Linked DNA regions of Desulfopila inferna. The protein of the gene in region 2 interacts with the protein of the main gene of each other region in a pairwise test. Links are inferred from orthologs where the notes say so. Each region holds a gene or a part of one and is shown on either strand. Other genes may lie near its edges.

Region 1 (16,385 bases), on a different replicon or contig from region 2:
GCGAAAGCCCAGGGTGTTTATAGCCACCAAGTCATGGGATTCGTGTATCTTGGAGGTCCCGTGACGTTCAAAAGAGAGAAGCACGTCGTCTTCATCCATGCCAGAGCCGTTGTCGAGCACACGGATCAGTCGGGTTCCTCCTCCTTCGATTTCAACTTCGATACGGTCTGCTCCGGCATCAAGGCTGTTTTCCAAAAGTTCCTTGACTACCGACGCCGGCCGCTCTACCACCTCTCCGGCAGCAATGCGGTTGGCGAGCAGTTCTGGAAGGATGCGGATTTTTGCCATAGAAAAATGAGTGTTTGAATGTTTCGTCTTTAATGGTAATGTATGCTGAGCATAAAAAGATGTAACTTACTGTGATCGCATATTTTATGGACATGCAGCTGTGGATTTTCCTGGTGAAAGTACGAGCGTGTCTACAATATAGAATCTACCATTGAATGTTGAAGAGTGTCATTAGAAAAAAATACAAAAACCAGGAATAGATCGGCAGCCGCAAAGAATACCCGAAAAACGGTGCGCCGAAAACCCTATGGTGAAAAGCATATCATTGGCTTTCTCTTTGGCATCTGCTGCCTGCTCACTGTCTTTCTGGCGGCCTTGCTCAGCGCCATGGTTGCTCTGCGGATTCCCGATATCCGTTCGGTCGCCCATTACCAGCCGCTGCAGACCACCTTCATACTTGATCGCCACGGCGATGTTCTTGAAAGAATTTACAAAGAAAACAGGACAGTTGTTCCCCTGTCCCGTATGCCGGAGCTTCTGCCCAAGGCATTTGTGGCGGCCGAGGATGGCAGGTTTTTTGAACACAAGGGACTCGATTTCGTTTCGGTCTTACGTGCGGTCTTTGTCAATATCAAAAGGGGAGGACGGGCCCAGGGAGGTTCAACCATTACTCAGCAGGTGGCGCGCTCGCTCCTGCTGACCCGGGAAAAGACCTATCTGCGCAAATTCAAAGAGGCAATTCTGGCCTGGCGAATCGATTCGTTGTTGAGCAAGGAGGATATTCTCTATATTTATCTCAACCAGATCTATCTGGGGAGCGGAGCCTATGGAGTCGAGGCAGCCTCCCAGGTTTATTTCGACAAGCCCGTCCATCAGCTGACGCTTGGGGAAATTGCCGTTCTTGCAGGACTGCCCCAGGCACCAAGTAAATATTCACCTCTCAATCACCTTGAGCGGGCCGTGGCTCGGCAGCGCTATGTCCTCAACAGAATGACCGCCGATGGATATATAGATGCGCAGACAGCACGCGGAGCCTTCGAGAAGGATCTACGGCTGAATCGCACCGCGGATAAATCACTGGAATCAGGATACTATACGGAAATAGTCAAGAAACGGGTTGGTCGTATCCTCCAAAGTTCGCTACCGGCCACCGGCATCATAATCCATACATATCTCGATCCGACAATGCAGAAAGCCGCCGTCGATGCCGTCCGTGCCGGAGTCAAGGCCTCCTTTGGCCGGCAGGCCCGTCTGGATAGCGGCAAGAAAAAAGTTCCGCAGGGAGCATTGGTCAGCATCGAGACCTGCAGTTCCAAGGTTCGGGCGCTACTTGGTGGCACGGATTTTTCAGCCACGTCATATGATCGTGCCGCCATTGCCAGAAGACCTGCAGGTTCAGCCTTTAAGCCCGTCGTTTTCAGCGCCGCACTGGAAAACGGCTGGAGCAGCGGCTCGATGATTCTTGACGCACCGCTATCTATTGCGGGTGGTGCACGGGGAAGGTGGACTCCTAAAAATTATTCGGGCAGATATCATGGTGAAGTGAGCCTGGCAGATGCCCTGGCTCATTCCTATAATACCGCGGCGGTTCGTTTGCTGCAGAAGGTCGGCCTTAATCCTGTCCATGATCTTAGCACCAGGTTGGGCATTACCTCGGAAATGCCTGGCGACCTCTCCATTGCCCTGGGGTCGGTCGATGTCACACTGCTGGAGTTGAGTGCGGCTTATTCCCCTTTTATCTGCGGCGGAATGTATACACCTCCCGTCTTTATCGACAGAATTGAAAAAGGTGACGGAACCGTGCTGTTTCAACGTGATTTCAGCCCCCGGAAGATACTCTCCAAAAGAGGCGCCGCAGAGATGAAGAGTATGCTGTCACGGGTTATCGCCGATGGCACCGGTAAACGCGCAGCCGGCCTTAACGGGGAATGCGGCGGTAAAACAGGCACCTCGGATGACAGCAGAGACGCCTGGTTTATCGGTTTTCATGAGAACAATATCACTGGAATCTGGGTGGGGCATGACCAGAATGAAGGACTTGGCAAAGGGGAGAACGGCGGCAGAACTGCCGCTCCGATCTGGTTCGATTATATGCGGAAGACAGGAGGTGTTCGCTGAACTCAACTTTCAGCGAAAATGGATTGGCTTTTTAGAGCCCTGGAGAAATATGGAATTTTTCACTGTTTTTCTATTCTTAATTCCAATACAATCCGGCCCCATCCTCCACATTCAATTCCAACATCGAAACAGCTTGCCCTTTTAAACCTGATTTCGTTTGGGTCTACCCCTGCGTAAAGCATTTCATTTGCAGTGAAAATCATCATCATTGCTGAATTTAATGAGTAACCACAAATCTTTGGAGGGCATAAACCCGTTAGAATATTTCCTGCAAAATCAAAATAAAATTTTTCGCCGACTTTATGATTGCTATTGCAGCCTTTCGATTCAACGACCTCTAGAATAAATTGTGTCTTATTAAATTCTTTGCTTCGCTTGATGAGATCCAAGTTGCGTGGATTACTTTTAAAAACATCCAGCTCTTCGTCGCTGTAACCGAATTTTCTCTGCATGATCTTGAGCAATCTCTCTTCTGCTTTTTCCATTATCTTACTATTGCTCCGTTACGGCCAGTTTTGCCCCGAGGGCAGCAAAAATAGCTGCAAACGATTTTTGCAACCAAGTGGTAATCCTGGAGGAGTTGACAATATATTTGCGCACATAATTGGCAGAAAGTCCGTATACAATGAAAATAACCAGCGTCATTGCCATGAATGCCGCGCTGAGGATTAACATCTGGAACACTGGTGATGATACGTTTGGTGAAACAAAAAGCGGTAAAAAGGCCAGGAAAAATATAGATAGTTTTGGATTAAGAATATTAATCAGGAATCCTCTTGCAGCGATCTGCCATGGACTTTTTATTGGGCCCGGAGAGTTGATATTTAAAGAACCTGTTTCACGCCACATTGACCAAGCCAGATACATAAGATAAATAACACCCGCATATTTAACAGCTTGAAAGGCGATGGAGCTCATATGAAGAATAGCAGACAGTCCCAATATACTTGCAGTTAAGTGGGGGATGATACCAGCCGTGCAGCCAAATGCAGCTGCAACGCTTGCACGCCAACCGCTAAAAAGACCTGTTGAAATCGTATATAGGACACCAGGGCCCGGTATTAAAACCACAACCAGTGAAGTAAGTAAAAACTCTGTACTAAACATTCTCCAGCTCCCTGTCTTTAGTATTCCCGAGATGATTCAACTTCGCGTAATTCTATGCACCATCAAGAAAGTATTCTGACAGAACCGATATTGTTTCCGTGATGAGTCCATCTATTCCCCGGATTATGCCTGTCGTTTCTTATATACTCGGAATCATAGAATTTATGTTTGAAAATGATAACTGTTTTTTGGGGTGAGGTCCAACAAAAGTTGTCGTGGGTGAGATATAAGCGGTCACTCTGATTTTTAAATTCTCTGTATCATTCTAGTAAACTCCCAGCAGTTGGCCTTATGTCCCTGCCTCGGTAACGCCGTTGCCAATTTCTCGACGATCATCTACAGCAATATAGATGCTGCAACCTGGTAACTTCATGAAACAACAGGTGTGGACATGTCAGGTAGGCTAAAAAAGTAAATTTTTTATCATCTGATATTGACAGCATGAAAATATAGTCTAATGTCTTTTCTCACCAACCTTCTTTTCAAAACTTCAAAGCTTCAACAGACCGTATTCGTACCGGACTGTTCTTGTAAGCGGATTCCCTACGCCCTCCTCAGCAATTCTCTCACATAAAATAAAGCAATTGGCTGATTTTCTTCTCATCAGCATTCTTCTATAGTTTAACCGTTGGAATACCGAACCTCATCGGCTGCCCCAAAGACGGCTGCCCTGATTTCCTCGTTATGTACATGGACTCAGCTGCATATTGGATACGGTCCGGTTTATCAATTCCGGGCTTCACTCTTTGTGATTAACTAAAAAGGAGTTTTAAATGGGAATATCAAGGCGAGATTTTATGAAGTTGTCAGGCGGCACCGTCCTGGTAGCAACGCTTGGCGTGAACCTCGACCCTGCCAAGGCTTATGCGCAGGAATTGAGGATCAAAAATGCTAAGCAGTCGACGACGATTTGTCCGTACTGTTCCGTAGGGTGCGGCATAATCGTTTATGCTGAAAATGGTAAAATCATCAACACAGAAGGTGATCCCGATCATCCGATCAGTGAGGGAACGCTTTGTTCCAAGGGCGCTTCCGTGAGCCAGCTGGTCAACAACGATACACGTGTCAAAAAACCGATGTATCGTGAACCTGGCGGAACGGCATGGAAAGAAGTGGAGTGGGACTGGGCGTTGGACAGAATCGCCCGCCTCGTCAAAGATTCCCGGGATAAGAGCTTCAAAACGGTCACCAAAGCAAAAGTCAAGGAAACCCAGCCGGACGGCACGGTAATCGAAGTCGAAAAAGAATTCACGGTTAACCGGACTGATGGCATCGCCCACGTCGGCAGCGCCGCTCTCGACAACGAGGAGTGTTACATCCTACAAAAACTTGTCCGGTCATGGGGCCTGGTGTACGTCGAACACCAGGCGCGTATCTGACACAGCGCAACTGTTGCGGCTCTGGCAGAGTCGTTCGGACGTGGTGCAATGACCAACCACTGGATTGACCTGAAGAATTCAGATGTTATCCTGGCGATGGGCGGTAACCCAGCCTCAAATCATCCCATTTCAATGAAGTGGATCATGCGTGCCCGGGAGAAGGGTGCTAAATTGATCTGTGTCGACCCACGCTTTTCGCAGACTGCTGCGAAAGCCGATCTTTATGCCCCCTTGCGATCCGGCACGGATATAGCTTTTCTCGGCGGCATGATCAAGTACATCCTCGACAACGACCTCTACTTTAAAGAATATGTTGTCAACTACACCAACGCCTCGTTTCTGGTAAATCCAGACTATAAGGGTCCGGCGGAGTTGGACGGTCTGTTTTCCGGCTACAACCTGGAGACCAAAAAGTATGACAAATCGTCCTGGGCCTTCCAGAAGGACGAGAACGGCATCGCCTTGAAGGATCGCACCCTTCAGGACCCAAACTGCGTTTTCCAGCTGTTAAAGAAGCAATATGATCGCTACACTCCGGAGAAAGTAACGAATATTACCGGGACACCTATCGACAAACTGCTGGAGGTGTACAAACTCTACTCTTCCACAGGAAAACCTGATCGTGTCGGTACCGAATGCTACGCCATGGGCTGGACCCAACACACCATCGGTACGCAGAACATCAGGACTATGACTATCATCCAGGTCCTGCTCGGCAACATGGGTATGCCCGGTGGCGGTGTCAACGCCCTGCGTGGTGAATCCAACGTTCAGGGGTCAACGGATTACGGCATCCTCTTCCATATCCTGCCCGGGTACAACCCGGTGCCGAACGCCTCTCTGGTCGATCTCGCGACCTACAACGCAAAAACCACTCCCACAGCAACCGAACCCGGCAGTGTCAACTGGTGGTCAAATCGCAATAAATACATTACCAGTTACCTCAAAGCGGTCTATGGCGAGGCGGCAACCAAGGAGAATGATTTCGGCTATTCCTGGATGCCAAAGCTGGATGTCGGAATGAATGCCTCATGGCTGAACATTTTCGATAAGATGTATAAGGGTGATTTCGAGGGATTCTTTGCCTGGGGCCAGAATCCAGCCTGTTCCGGAGCCAACGGCAATAAGACCCGGCAGGCCATGACCAAACTCAAGTGGCTGGTCAACGTCAATCTTTTCGACAATGAGACCGCCTCCTTCTGGCGTGGTCCCGGCATGAAATCCGAGGAAATAGACACCGAGGTGTTCATGCTGCCCTGCTGCTCTTCGATGGAGAAAGAGGGGAGTATCACCAATTCCGGTCGATGGGGACAGTGGCGTTACAAGGCTGTAGAACCGCTTGGTGAGTCAATGCCTGATGCGGAGATCATCAACGAACTCTTTTATAGAGTAAAAGGACTTTACGAAAAAGAAGGTGGTGCCTATGCCGATCCCGTCGTCAACCTGAGCTGGGAATACGGGAAAAAAGATGCATCCGGAAAGATCAAGCACATAGATGCTCACACTATTGCCAAAGAGATCAACGGCTACTATCTCGAAGACGTTTATGATACCAAGGCGGTTCCAGCCAAGCTTGTAGGCAAGAAAGGAGAGCTGGTTAAAAGCTTCGCCTTCCTTCAGGCCGATGGATCGACCTCGAGCGGCAACTGGCTTTACTGTAACTCTTATATTGAAAAAGATGGCAAGCAAATCAACATGATGGCACGTCGCGGCAAAGACGACCCAACCGGCCTCGGTCTATATTCCGACTGGGCATGGGTGTGGCCGGTAAACCGCAGGATTATTTATAATCGGGCCTCAGTCGATATGCAGGGAAAACCGTGGGATCCCAAGCGACCGCTGCTCAAATGGGATGGGGCGAAACCGGGCTGGGAAGGTGATGTCCCTGACGGAGGCGCACCACCACAAGGAACCAGCGGGAAATTGCCTTTCATCATGAAACCCGACGGCGTTGCTTCTATATTTGGTCCAGGTCTTGCGGAAGGTCCATTCCCAGAACATTATGAAGCTCTGGAGTGTCCGGTCGAGCAAAACGCAATGTCGGGGCAGCGAATCAATCCGACCATTAAGATTTTCGGCGACAAGATGGATGCTTTTGCCTCCTGTGACTTGCGCTTCCCTTTTGTTGGAACGACCTACCGGGTGTCGGAACACTGGCAGACCGGATGTATGACCCGGCACTGTTCTTGGTTAATGGAGATGCAGCCCCAGAACTTCGTTGAAATGAGTTTTGAACTGGGGAAAGAATTGGGCCTGACCAACGGTGAGACCGTTATCGTTTCCTCCGCCCGTGGCGAGGTAAAAGCGGTGGCAATGATTTCCGAACGATTCAAACCATTCAAATTATCCAATACAACCGTTCACCAGATCGGTCTTCCCTGGCATTTCGGATGGCAATTTCCCGAGGATGGCAGCGGGTATGACAACGCTAACTTGCTCACACCAACCGTGGGCGACGCGAATACAATGATACCCGAGACAAAGGCCTTCATGGTCAACGTCCGCAAGGCATAGGGGGAAATATGGCAAATATTACGAAAAACCGCAAAGCGATTCTGGTTACTCCGGAGGCCTGCATCGGCTGCAGGGCCTGTCAGGTTGCCTGTAAATCCTGGAACCAACTGCCGGGCATCCAAACACAAAACCTGGGCACGTACCAGAACCCGCCGGATTTGGCGAGTTCTGCCTTAAACCTCATCCAGTATAGTGAGGTGCCTTCGGATAAGAATCCCGTACGTTGGCTCTTTGTCAGCAGACGATGCATGCACTGCGAGGACGCAGGATGCATGAAGATTTGTCCTGCTCCGGGGGCATTGTACAGAACGGAGGACGGTGCCGTTGCTTTTGACCGCGACAAGTGCATTGGCTGCAAGCTCTGCGTAACTGCCTGTCCATTCGATGTGCCCCGATACGATTTAGAAAACAAGGTATCAAAATGTCATCAATGCTCAGACCGGACCAGTGCAGGTATGCTGCCTTCCTGTGTAAAAACCTGTCCTACCGGCGCACTGAAATATGGTGATCGGCACGAATTGATTACCACAGCCAGAAATGAGGGTTATGGCACTATTTATGGTGAGCAGGATCTTGAAGGCCTGGGATCGATGTATGCCTTCAAGGAAGAGCCTAAACTCTACGGCATGAAGGAGAATCCAACAATCCCGAGCAGCGTAGTCTTCTGGCATACCTATTTGAAGCCACTCTCAGGGATTGGTCTATTTGGCGTCGTCGCCGCTGCGGCGATCCACTTTCTGGCCATTGGCCCCCACAAGGAAAAGGACGAGGAGGTGTAACATGGCAGAGATGGTAAGAAAATCGAGTGTCGACGAGATACTGAACCACTGGATACTCGCCGGAAGCTGCATCCTGCTGATACTCACGGGATTTGCTTTTCTGTTCCATTTAGAATCGGTCGGTGCGGTTTTCGGCGGATTTATTACAATGAAGCTGGTGCATAACTGGGGAGGAGTTGTTTTTGGCATCTCCCTTTTGTATTCCATGCGCCATTATTTGAAGGAATCTTTTGAATACGACGCCGACGATGCACGATGGTTCAAGGTGGCGGGTGGTTATCTCTCCCACAAGGTGACTGTTCCACCAATGGGCAAATACAATCCCGGCCAGAAGCTTTATTATCTGGCTATCGTGGGAGCTGGAATTGCCATCGCTCTCTCGGGGTTCGGCATCTGGTTTATGAAAGAGGATACGACTATAATGCTCTTTTCCCATCTGGTGCATAATGTGGCATTCGTCATCTTCGCTATAGCTGTTCCGGTGCATATTTATCTCGGAACAGTTGCCAATCCGGGTACCTTCAAGCTGATGGTGAGCGGCACGCTGCCGGTCAGTGAAGCAAAGAAGAGATATCCCAAATGGATGAAGGCGGTTGGGAAGATGTAATCCAGACCAAACAATCAACTTTAAGGGGATACTTCGGTATCCCCTTTTTTAATAGAATACGATGAATAAACTACTGATCTGTATATCCATCCTGCTGCTATTTGGTGTAGCACATGCTGCGGAGAAAAGGACTGAGGTTCCGATAGACGATTCTCCATCCCTTGGACCGGCTGATGCTCCGCTCACAATAATTGAATTCATTGATTTTCAATGACCACATTGTGTAGCGGCCGGTCCGACCGTCAAACAACTGATACAGACATACCCAGATCAGATTCGACTGGTTATTAAAAACTATCCCTACAAATATCGTGATTTTGCCAGAATGGCAGCTGAAGCCACACTTGCTGCCAGAGACCAGGGCAAATACTGGGAAATGCATGATATCTTAATTACCCGCTCACCCAACCTCGACCGAGCCAGCCTGATCAGTTATGCAGATGAGCTTGGGCTCGATGTTGAAAAATTTACCGATTCGATTGACAATGGAAAACATGCAGCTGAAATTGACCGTGACTTGAAGCTGGCCAAATCAATGGATCTTTATAACACTCCAACCTTCTATATCAATGGTCGGCAAGTGATTGGAGAACGTCCTTTCGAATACTTCAGCAAGATCATCGATGAGGAATTGGATCAGGCGGGAAAATAAGTTTATGAAGAGCATATGTTGGATTATCCTAGCTACAATCTTCTTTCCTTTTTGTGGGGTTGCCGGAAATCCTGGGTCACCGAAGGAGATACCCATTCCGAAAAACAATCCTCAGACCCCTGCAAAGATTGAGCTAGGCAAGAAGCTCTTCTTCGACCGCCGTTTGTCCGGTGACGGGACCATGAGCTGTGCAACATGTCATGATCCGGAAAGAAGCTTCAGCGACGAACTTGAGCTATCGCTCAACTATCCCACAACCAGGAACTGGCGGAACTCTCCTACGCTCATTGGTGTGGGATTTCAAAAGCATCTTTTTCATGACGGCCGGGCATCATCTCTTGAAGAGCAAGCTCTGTTTCCAATGATGTCGGCTTTCGAGATGAATCAAAACCTGGACTTCTTGGAAGAAGAAATTCGCTCGGTGCCGGAATATGTAGGCGAATTCTCCACAGTCTTCGGCGATGCCGATATAACCAGGAAACGTATCGCTATGGCGATCGCGTCATTTGAACGTTCCCTGATTTCGCGCGATTCTCCTCTTGACAGATTCCTTGACGGAGATAAAAATGCTCTGTCGGCGGAAGCCCTGAAGGGGTACGAAATATTTACAGGAAAAGGCAAGTGCACCCAGTGTCATAGCGGCGTCAATTTCGTTGATGATCGTTTTCATGTCCTTAATGTTGAGGAAAATCCAGAACACTCGAAAGATCCACGCATTGCGGCAACACGCCGATTTGTTGCCAAAATCTATCATTTCGAGGAGTACAGGACTCTTGCTGAAGATCCCGGCAGATACCTCATCACCAAAGATCAGAAAGACTGGAAAGCATTCAGGACGCCAACACTTAGAGAAATCGCCGGAACCGCTCCCTACATGCACAACGGTAGCTACGCAACACTGGATGAGGTAATTGAATTCTTCAACAGGGGAGGAGGCAAGGGAAATACCCTGCTGAATCCTCTGCAACTCACTGCCGCTGAAAAGAAACAGCTCCGGATTTTCCTCGAAGAAGGATTGAGCGGAGCATCTACCACCTTTATCTACCCCCAAATACCATAAGGAATAAGAGAATTATGACTATAGATATTCAGGCATTGATTGAACAACGGCCTCATCTCAAGGATCCGCTTGAGCTCTTTGCCAAATGGCAGCGTTTTCAGGATGAAGTTGACAAGCTTCTGTCCAAACCTGATTCAGCGGTGTCATCCGAAGAAGCCAAGGCATATTCCCGTGAAAGCGTCGGCCGTGTTTTTAAATTGTTTGTATCCATTTTCAATCTGCCAGGCGAACAATTAGAGCCTCTTCACAAAGTATTGGAAAAGGGCGATATAGATTTTATGCAGTTTCCGATCGACAAAATTCCGACTGTTTCCTCTCTTCCTTATAACAAAGAAGAACTGGCCGGTATCCTGTTCCTGCTGAGCAGACCCTATTTTTTGGCCCTGCGCGAGACTTTCCAACTTGATGGCAGGGAGTGGGAAGCTGGAAGATGCCCTCTCTGTTCGGCACAGGCTGCGCTGGCATCCATTGTTGAAGGGCCGCAACGGCGCCTGCACTGCTCCTTCTGTGGGACCACTGGGACATTCAAATTTATTGGCTGCCCGAACTGCGGATGTGTTGATACGGACAAACTCAGCACCATTCTTTCCGAGGATGAACCCGGTTTTCGGATTTCCACCTGTGATGAGTGCAAAAGTTATGTAAAGGTCATGGAGCACCCTATAATCAAGGAAATGTCAATAGACCTTGCGGATATGGTTAGCCTCCCGCTCGATATCGTCGCTCAGGGCAAGGGATATGCTCGTATGGCGCCAAACCCGATTAGCCTAAAGAAGATGGAGTAAGCTTAGGTTGCCCATTGCAGTAATTACCCGAAAATTCCCTTCAAAGTAAAAAAGAATATCATGGCCATGACGGCTCCGGCCGGCAGGGTGACCAGCCAGGAGAGGATGATGTTGCCGATGACGCGTAAATCCAGGGCGCCTATGCCTCGGGCAAGTCCGACGCCGAGGACCGCTCCAACCAGGATATGCGTCGTCGAAACCGGGAGACCTGTTCTGGATGCCAGCACTACGGTTGTCGCTGCCGCCAGTTCAGCACAAAAACCGCGGGAGGGCGTCAGTTCGGTAATTCTTTTACCTACTGTCAGCATGACACGATATCCCAGGGTGACAAGGCCCAGCACGATTCCGCTGCCGCCCAGAATAAGAATCCACAGGGGCAATTCCGAACTCTGCATCACTTCTCCACCAGAGCTGATAATGCTTACCACCGCGGCAAGAGGACCGATGCCGTTGGCAACGTCATTGGAACCATGGGCAAAGGCCATGGCGCAGGCGGTAAAGAGCATCATCGGGGTAAAGACCTTTTCCACGCTGGTGTAATGAAATTCTCTGTTTTCATTGGGAATATCTTGGATATTTCTGACAAAATACCAGCCGATAGCGGCGGTCAGCAGCCCTATGAGAGCGGCAAAGGCAAAGCTTTCCGGACCGCTGAGTTCAATGTTGAGATGCTTCAGCCCCTTGAAGAGAGTGACAAGCGATATGATAAAGCCCACTATAAAAATATAAAACGGTGCGTATCTTTTGGCATTTTTCAGCGGATTATCCGTATCGAGGATGAGTTTTCTGGTGCTCATGACCAGAAGGAAAGAGATGGTGCCGCCTATGGCCGGTGATATGATCCAGCTGGCGACTATCTTCATGACTTTATCCCACTTTACCGACTCAGGCCCGATACCGACGATGGCAAAACCTATCAATGCGCCGATGATTGAATGAGTCGTTGAAACCGGCCATCCTTTTGTCGAGGCGATCATCAGCCAGAAGGCGGCGGCAAGAAGAGAGGCCAGCATGCCGTAAACCAGAATTTCCGGATTATCGATGATACCGGCGGGATCAATTATGCCTTTGCGTATTGTCGAGGTAACATGGCCTCCGGCGATGACGGCCCCAAGAAATTCAAAGACAATAGCGATGAAAATAGCCTGCTTGACCGTGACTGCCCCGGCACCTACCGAGGTTCCCATGGCGTTGGCGAGATCATTGGCCCCGATCCCCCATGTCATATACAGTCCGAAAATAATGGCAAGGGCCATTAAGATGGTTCCATAAGTCGTCAAAATATCCACGTCGATCTCCTCGTACTATCTGGACAGAAAGAGTAACAGTCTATCCGCCATGTTTTCCGCCTGATCGGATATGTTGCTCAACAGTTCAATAATTTTATACCAGAACATGACATCAACGGGATTCAATTCGCTTTCTATTGCAAACAGTTCCTGACGTGTCCGGTTGAGCACACCGTCGATATTGTGTTCGCTTTTGCGAACCCCGGCAATAATTTTGCTTACCTTCTCTATCTCCCGGCCGCCACCGAAACCAACCTCGACCAGTTCGTCGAGTTCTTCGATCATCTTTCTGGCCTCACCGCTGACTTCTATTGTGCCTTCCAACAATTCGTCAATATATGGTTTGAGTGTGTGGGGGACCTCCATGTCGCGATAGGTAAGTATTTTTCCGATGTTTTCGCATATGTCTGCCAGACTGTCCTGATCTGCAATCAAATTAAGGAGATCTTCCCTGTCGACGGGAAGAAGCAGGGTCTTGGGCATATTGAGTCTGAATCTGCTTTTGATCTTGTCAGCTTCGGTCTCCAGGTTGCGGATCTGTTCCGCGTGTTCCAGCACCTTCTCACGGTCCTGATCAAAAAGGGCTTCAAACAGGGGTGGTAATGAACATATGCAGACAAACACGGCGCGCATATGTTCCTGAATCGGCTTAAACGGAGACTTACGTAATAAACGTGAAAGAGGACTTGTTGATCGGAACGGCATTGTCGTTAACCTCTCGAAATGTTGTGGCCGCCTAATGTCAATCGACCGGTTTTGACGGCCAAAGTTTTGCCGGACTGTAGAACATCCTGAGAGGAAATCAAACAAAAAATGGCCGACGGATGTGTGGTTGAGCAAAAAAAGCAGCAATATTGTTATTGGAAAAAAACTCCAGCTGAGCCTGATAAGTGCTTTGGCATTGGAGGCTATTTCACAGATGTATAAAAATTCTGTAAGGTACATATAAGTTGCATTGACTATTCTGTCAGCTGAAAAACGCTGATAGAGTATAAAGCACGTTGATAGCCTCGTAAAAAGCCCGATTTCCTGTGTTGTATATCGAACTTTTTTATCCAGCCTTCTCAGCGACTCATGGAGACCTCCTGCGAGGTTATCAAAGTCTGAAATTCAAGTTACTGGATTTTATCGATAAGTTTGCAGAGAGGTTCCGCCGGAAAGGCCAAGGGGATAATCCGGTTTTTTTCAATGAGCAATGCCATGGCTCCCTCCTGATGCCCGCTGTAGATGATATGATGTCCCTTAATATTACTTACGTCCCTCCAGAAGCTGCCAAAGGGATCCAGTGGTGTGTGGCCGACGATGACCGGGCTGCCTTTTGGTAATCCCAGGTTTTTTCTGAAACGTTTAACATGCTTCTTCTTATACCCGTTGAGATAGTGTTGACGCTGCACCCTGCTGGTTGTAATTTCTTTGATAATCTGGGGATATTCGTCAATATTGATAAGCTGCTCGAGGGAGGCCTTGCTTATCGGCGGTGCCGCATGGCAGGAGACGAAGGTGCTGTTTTTGACGATATACGGCAGGGTATGGTAGAGATTATCCATTGCCTGAGCATAATCCGGTCCGCGGAGTTCGGTGAGTCTCTTTTGCATCAGAGCGCCTTGGGGAATACCATTCTTACTCAGTTCAGGAGCGAAGCTGTCATGATTACCGCGCAGATAGAAAAAATTGTCCGGAAACGATTTCTTGAGAGTCAGGATAAGATCCATCATCAGAATCGAACTGTCAAAGTCGTCCATTTCATTGACGATTTCCGAATGCACAGCATCTCCTAGAATTATGAGACATGCTGTGTTGGCGGAGAGACATTCGATCAGGTAGTTTTCCGAGAGAATTTTGAGCAGATTATCTACCTGAGCGTGCAGGTCGCCAACGATGATGGGAGTCAGGAAGTCCGGCAGGACTATGATGCCTCCCGCCTTATTGTTTCTGTTTTTGAGCGCATAGGTATCATTAGCAATTATCCTGGTTACGTCATTTAACAGTCTGATCGCCTTGTATTTGCCGAGAATCTTGACGGGACCTCCATAGACTTGCTTGATGGATAAAAGCGCCTCATGTCGGTAAGTCTCCACTTTTTCACGGTTATCCTGTTCATCCGAACGCATGATGCTCACTTTAGCGTCGGGATCAAGAGGGGTCAGGATAAGATCGCCATTTCTGTTGGTAACCTGAATGTGTCGTTGAGCGACGGTGTTATCCAGATCGAACAGATCGGTATAGAGAGTATTCTCCCTGCCTATTATCACCGAATCTCCCACACAGAGCCTGGCAAATCCGAGGATGTTCTTGATACAGCAGGATAAGGGTGAAAAAATCAGCCAGTTTTTCTTGATATGCTTCTTTTTCACGCCAAGAGGAACTTCCGGATGGAAGTGGAGGAGTTGTTTGCCAAGTCGCAATTCGAAGGTCTTGCCGTCATGGGCGATCCTGCTTGGCGAAGTGATTTCCTGCGGTGCCCTGGAAACGTTTAGCCAGTTGATCGCTTTTCTTTTGAGAAAGAGGTTTTTCCAGCTGCCCTGAATTGCGATCACTCCTGCTCTCTCGTTCTTAGGGAGCAGCCATGAAGGGATGCCGGCTTCACCTTTTTCAACAATTCTCATTGGCGGGGAGTTGATGTCCTCTCGAACATACACCTGCATTTTAGCGCGGTGCAGGTACAGAGCCACTTCACGATAGACTTCCGCCTGATTGATTACCATTTGTAGAGAAAGGTCGTCATCAACTGGAAAATAGCCTTCCTTGTGCCGTTCCTTTCTGCGCTCATAGACGGTCCTGGGATCGGGGATGATAAATTCAAACACATATCTGTGCTTCCAGTCCGTAGTGAGAAATGAATCTCCGGCAGGCGGAATTCGAATGCGGTCACATTCCAGAATAAAGGGTGGTGAGGCTTCAAGCCATTCCTTGTCGAAAACAGTAAGCGCCTCAGCCACTCCCTTAAAGGGAAGCCCCAGATGAACCTCTCGAGGACGGTAGATAAGACTCTGGTTTTTCCACCATTTTTTTACGGTTAAATCGAGATAGCCTTCATTGGGCCATCCTCCGATTTGATTTATATAATAGGTTTTGCCCGCACCCGGTGGGCCGGTGACAATTAACTGCAGAAACTCCAGGCCGACAGGGACGAGAACCCCGCGGATTTTTTGAGTCTGGTCTATGGGTTGAAGTAGTTTTTTAAGAATATTGCTCATCGGCGTCTCAAGAATGTGAATATCCTGCTCGGTTGTAGTTGAGGATGCAGTTCAGCTGAGTTAAAGCATATCGATCACTTTCTTTACCTTGCCCGTAAACATCATGATATGCAATAGAAATTCCGATTAAAAACTTCAATCTATGATGCTGTACACGTGAAACTCGATTTGCCATACCACAGGTACCGTCAAATCGCCGTTTCAGATATTACGCCCGGTGTATCGAGCCTTCCCGGGGCACTGCGCTCATCACAGAGTTATTCCGGCAACTTCGATCACGTTGATTTTTCATAAGATTTTTTAATTTCAGTATATTGCTCATCCTTGGCTGGATGCGGAACCCATCAATTATTGAAATATCAATGTTGATATTGTATGTTCAGTGAAGGTTATCGAACTTTGCAGGAGCAACTTGAAATGGAAATAATCATTGGCTCAATGCCCCCTCTTGGACCTCAAGGTGAAAAAACACCGGTCACCAGAAAGGGAGTGGTGGAAGCTCGAGTGTTACACGTGAGGCCGCCAAGGAGAGGTATCGCGGGCCCTTCAGGGGCTGAGAGGCGCGGGAAAGCTACACGTGATCCTGTCAAAGGAAGAGTATTGACGTTGATGGTAATGGATGCGGATTTGCTGCCCAAAGATATAGACCAGGCTGATTATGGAGTGTCTC
Region 2 (5,073 bases):
ACCTGTCCTTGGCATACATTGCCACCCGCAGCCCCCAGAGCAGCAGTAGAAAATAGACGCCAAGGAAAAACAGGCTGCCAAAGAATCCCCATTCCTCGCACCACACTGAAAAGGCAAAGTCGGTGTGCCTCTCGGGCAGGAAATGGAGATGCCCCTGAGTTCCTTCAAGATATCCCTTGCCGAATTTGCCGCCGCTGCCCACCGCTATTTTAGACTGCATCACCTGATAACCGTGTCCCATGGGGTCGTTTTCAGGATTAAGAAAAGTCTGCACCCGCTGTTTCTGGTAGGGTTTCAAAAGTTTCTGCCAGGCAAAAAGCACCGCGAAAAGACCGCTGCCGCCAAGTATAAGATATGTTGACCTCCGCAGTTTGACAAAAACAGTCATTGAAACGAAGATTATACCGAGCATCAAGGCCGTGCCGAGATCCGGCTGCATTAGAATCAGCAGGAAGGGGATGGCTGTCAAAACTATTGGTGTTATCAATTGCTTAATCGAGTATCCATCCAGCACTTCTTTTCTGGAATAGTAACTGGCGAGAGTGACTACCAGCATCAGTTTGGCGGGCTCGGAGGGCTGCAGGCGAAAAAATCCCAAATCAATCCAGCGCTGCGCTCCTCCTGCACTCTCCCCCATGAAATATGCAGCAACCAGTAGAACGATAATGAATAGATAAAAAGGATAATTCCAGATGTGAAGCTCGTTATAATCGAAGCTGAGAATAAACAGCACCGCGGTAAATCCCATCAGGAACAGATAGCTTTGCTTGAGATATGGAGGACTTCCCCATCCCTTTGGAGGATATGAGGCACTATAGAGATTAAAGAGCGCCATCCCACAGAGCAGCATCAGAAACAGGAAAAAGGCCCAGTCAAAATGCAAGAATAACCTTCTGTCAATTCGTAACATATCGTACCATCAACGATTTCACGGAATAAGCGCCGGCCGCTGAAATGGAACCGGATATGCTGACATCGAACAACTTGGCAGCTTTCATCATTTTTCTTTCTCCTGCCCCTCTCGGGTGAGTCGATCCTCAAAGTAGGTCTTTAATACCGCCCTGGCTATGGGCGCAGCCCCCGAGCTTCCATGCAGGCCGTGCTCAACCAGTACCGTTACGGCAATCTCGGGATTTTCAGCAGGGGCAAAACAGGTGAACCAGGCATGATCCCGGAACTTATATGGGATATCTTCTTCTTTCATATTCTTGTAGACGGCAATTTTAACGACCTGAGCCGTACCTGTTTTACCACCGATTGTTAATCCCTCGACCCGGGCTATACGTGCCGTTCCCCGCTTTCCATGGACGACCTCAACCATTCCTTCCCTTATCAGGGCAAGTGATTCTTCAAGTCCCGTCAACTCATAGATGAGTTCCGGTTTTATCTCTTCAACGATATTACCATCAGGGCCGATAATTTTTTCGACCATCTGCGGACGATAGTTTTTACCGCCGTTGGCAATCATGGAGGTCATCACCGCCATCTGCAGCGGCGTAACCAGGTTGAATCCCTGTCCGATGGCAATCGAGAGAGTTTCGCCCTCGTGCCATTTTTCATTGTAGCGTTGTCTTTTCCACTTTCTGGTGGGGATGAGTCCGTCCTGTTCATTTTCGATCTCCATTCCGGTTTTTTGGCCGAGTCCGAATTTCTTGGCATATTCGGCAAGAATATCAACACCGACCTGTTGACCGACCTGATAGAAGTAGACGTCACAGGATTCGGCTATGGCGCGTTTTAAGTCAACTGCACCATGTCCGCTATGTTTCCAGCATCTATAGATCCTTCTGCCTAATCTATAATAGCCAGGGCAGTAGAAGGCTGTTTCGGGAGTGATGATCCCATTGTCGAGCCCAGCCAGTGCCGTTATCATCTTATAGGTGGAGCCGGGGGGATAGAGGCCCTGCACGGTTTTATTGAGAAGCGGTGTCTTGATGTTGTTGAGGTAGGCATTCCAATTTTGCTGAGATATTCCGCCAATGAATTCCTGCAGCCGAACAGGTGGAGTGGAGGCAAAAGTGAGAACCCTTCCGCTGTTCACCTCCAGCACCACCACGGCTCCCGACTTTTCTTCACCGTTCATCATTTCCTCAGCCATCTGCTGCATCTTCGCATCGATCGTAAGATGTATTTCGCTGCCGGGCAGGGGGTCTTCGCGCTTGAGCAACTGCTGCTCAAATCCTCTGGCGTTCACTTCGGAATAACTCATTCCCTTTTCTCCGCGAAGAACCTCATCACGTAGTTTTTCAAGTCCCATCTTGCCGACCTGATCTCCACCGTCATACTCTCCCCCGCTTTGTTTCTTGAGTTCCTCCTTGCTAATTGAACCAAGATAGCCGATGACATGCGCGGCAAGATCGCCGAAATGATATACCCTGCGGGGCGTCACTTCGATGCGAATACCTGAAAATTCGTGGTTATGATTTTCCAGGTAAGCCAGCGTCTGCCAGTCAATATCCTCTTGCAGACGAATGGGAATATGCAGAGGGATATTGGATGCCTCGCGTATTCGCTCCCACAGCTGGGATACATCAACATCAAGAACACCTGCCAGCTTTTTTAACAGATGTTCATCATTTTTTGAATCTTCCCGTATGAGAAGAACGTTGAACGACGGCCTGTTTGTTACCAGAGGAATACCGTTCCTATCAAGGATATGTCCCCGTGGCGCAGCAAGAGTGCTAATGCGAACCCTATTATTATATGCCTTGTTAATATACTCATCGCTGTTGGATATCTGCAGGAACCACAATCTGCAGAATATCAGCACGGCAAAACCGATTATAAGAGCCGCGGCCAATATAATCCTGGGGCGGAGCATATCGAGAGCACTGTCGTCATGCTCATTTATTTCTTCCAGCTCGGTAAAAAAGGACCTTTTATCTTTCATGTGGATTTAACGAAATTGATTGCCGCTGCGTTTACTGATTACTCGATGAATGATGCCGTTTTTATTCAGTATTTCATATAAGGAATTGAGAAGGACAAATAGGGGTATGGTGGCCAGCAGCAAAATAAAGGTATCCTGGATGATCCTGTTCCAGGACCACTCAGGCAAGGTCTCCGGCATCATCAGGGAATAGAAAAAATAGAACCCCATCTGCACTATAAAATAACTGATTCCCACAAGTGGAACCTGATACGCACCCTCCCGCAAGGGGCTGTTTTCGGTGAGCAGTTTCAGGAAGGAAAATACCAGAATGCTCTGCAGCGGATAGATGCCCGGATGGATGCCGGAGACAACATCGAGCATCCATCCAAGGATAAAGACAAAAACCATTCCCGAAATCCAGCCGAATCTGTATGCTGCAAAGGTAATGAGAATATAGAGAAAATCCGGTCGCCCCAGCCAGTCCGGAAAAAGTTGCAGGAAGGTGGTCTGAGCGACAATGACGAAAACTCCCAGCATTAAGAAAACAAAAAACAACATCAGGGTCTTACCCGCGAAAGATTATTCATTTCGGCTTCCCAGGTCAATCTCTCGGTCAGGTTGATAAAAACTGTTTCCAGGCGCTGAAAATCTACCCATGGCTCCACCTCGATTTCCTGAAACATGCCTCGCTGTTTTTTTCTGACGGCTGACACCCTGCCCAGTGGAATTCCAGATGAAAATACTCCACCAATGCCTGCTGTGATGATTTTGTCCCCCACAGCAACATCCGCCTTCTTTAAGACGTAATAAAGGGTGAAACCATGTTTTCCGGCACCCTTCAATATCCCGCGAACCCTGTTTTTCTGCACCATTGCATCAATAGCACTACTGGGAGCATTGGCCAGAAGAATTTTGGCATAATTGGGAGACACCTGAATTATCTGACCAACCACGCCCTTCTCGTTTCTTGCAACCATTCCCTCAACAATGCCGTCATTTTCTCCACGATCGACAATAATCGTCTTGAACCAGTAGGAAGGGCCTTTTCCCACCACTCGCGCGGAAATCGACGGGAAAGATTCCTTCTCTTTGAACTTCAGCTTTTCTACGAGGCCCAGATAGGTGGAATAGGCTTCGGTATACTCGTTGAGTTTTTCATTATAGTCATCAAGCATGGTGCGCAGACGCTTGTTTTCGTCGCGAACAACCCACAAAGCAATATAATCGTTCCAAATACGCTGGACTCCACTGGAAACATTTGTGAAAACGACCTGGACAGGGCCAAGGGTTTCAAGGGTAACCTGATGGAACAGACCGAATCTGCCTCCGAATGAGGCGGCAAAAAGAATTAGGCAACTGACCAGAACCAGAAGGAGAACCACCTTCGTCATTGCCAGTCCTTTAAGTCCCTTTTTGGGGGTGTTTTTATTTATCACAACCGGAATGAAATATTCTATCTCTTTTTGAAAGCTGGTCTCTTGTCCAGCTAAGCCGGATTTTTTTCAATGTCACCACGCAGTAATATGGATATTGGTTGGCCCCTCCACTAAACACCCTACCCGCTAACTTGCCTGATCAGGAGGGGCAGGACTCAGGGAGTTGCGTTCTCCCGCGCCTCCCTGGACAACCGATCGGCCGGTCAACTGATTGTCACCTCCTTGAGGATGTCGAGGTTGTCGAGTGCCTTTCCGGAACCGAGAACGACGGAGGACAAAGGGTCTTCCGTGACGATTATCGGCATACCTGTTTCTTCTCTGAGCGCCATATCTAGGTTTTTCAGCAAGGCACCGCCTCCTGTAAGGACAATTCCCTGATCAACGATATCGGCGGCCAGTTCCGGCGGAGTTACCTCCAGAGCCACTTTGACCGCATCGATAATGACATCCACCTGTTCGGCAATGGCCGACTGGATCTCATCAGCCGAAATAGTCAGTGTTTTAGGAACACCGGAGACAAGGTCACGTCCTTTGATATCCATGGTCTCGTAAGGGGGTTCAGGCAAGACATTGCCGATCGTCGTTTTGATCAGCTCGGCGGTTCTCTCTCCAATGGCAAGATTGTGTTTGCGTTTGATATACTGGAGGATAGCCTCATCCATCTTGTCCCCCGCCACCCGAACGGACTTGGCATAGACGATACCGGCCAGTGAAATGACAGCGACCTCGGTGGTTCCTCCACCGATATCAACCACCATATTGGCC

Evidence for each region.
Region 1: the proteins of mrdA (region 2) and JWG88_RS10160 interact in binary tests that used the Escherichia coli proteins (3 or more experiments, as listed by UniProt). The link is inferred for Desulfopila inferna from one-to-one orthologs.

Annotation. Positions count from the first base shown.
Region 1 is NZ_JAFFQE010000003.1:417,070-433,454, reverse strand. Bases 1-2,899 are described here. They hold JWG88_RS10160 (transglycosylase domain-containing protein), read left to right. Parts: upstream 1-453; coding sequence 454-2,346; downstream 2,347-2,899. Other genes in these bases: JWG88_RS10150 (LysE family translocator), read right to left, coding at 2,839-2,899; JWG88_RS10155 (hypothetical protein), read right to left, coding at 2,406-2,831; mutL (DNA mismatch repair endonuclease MutL), read right to left, coding at 1-288. In the rest of the region: more of JWG88_RS10150, read right to left, coding at 2,900-3,453; JWG88_RS10140 (4Fe-4S dicluster domain-containing protein), read left to right, coding at 7,355-8,125; JWG88_RS10135 (formate dehydrogenase subunit gamma), read left to right, coding at 8,127-8,732; JWG88_RS10125 (cytochrome-c peroxidase), read left to right, coding at 9,356-10,444; JWG88_RS10120 (formate dehydrogenase accessory protein FdhE), read left to right, coding at 10,459-11,229; JWG88_RS10115 (inorganic phosphate transporter), read right to left, coding at 11,253-12,518; JWG88_RS10110 (TIGR00153 family protein), read right to left, coding at 12,534-13,223; JWG88_RS10105 (metallophosphoesterase), read right to left, coding at 13,634-15,715; JWG88_RS10100 (hypothetical protein), read left to right, coding at 16,133-16,385. UniProt on the Escherichia coli protein: Cell wall formation. Synthesis of cross-linked peptidoglycan from the lipid intermediates.
Region 2 is NZ_JAFFQE010000005.1:329,279-334,351, forward strand. Bases 445-3,443 are described here. They hold mrdA (penicillin-binding protein 2), read right to left. Parts: upstream 2,891-3,443; coding sequence 998-2,890; downstream 445-997. Other genes in these bases: rodA (rod shape-determining protein RodA), read right to left, coding at 445-883; JWG88_RS14610 (hypothetical protein), read right to left, coding at 2,897-3,430; mreC (rod shape-determining protein MreC), read right to left, coding at 3,430-3,443. In the rest of the region: more of rodA, read right to left, coding at 1-444; more of mreC, read right to left, coding at 3,444-4,263; JWG88_RS14620 (rod shape-determining protein), read right to left, coding at 4,512-5,073. UniProt on the Escherichia coli protein: Catalyzes cross-linking of the peptidoglycan cell wall. Responsible for the determination of the rod shape of the cell. Is probably required for lateral peptidoglycan synthesis and maintenance of the correct diameter during lateral and centripetal growth.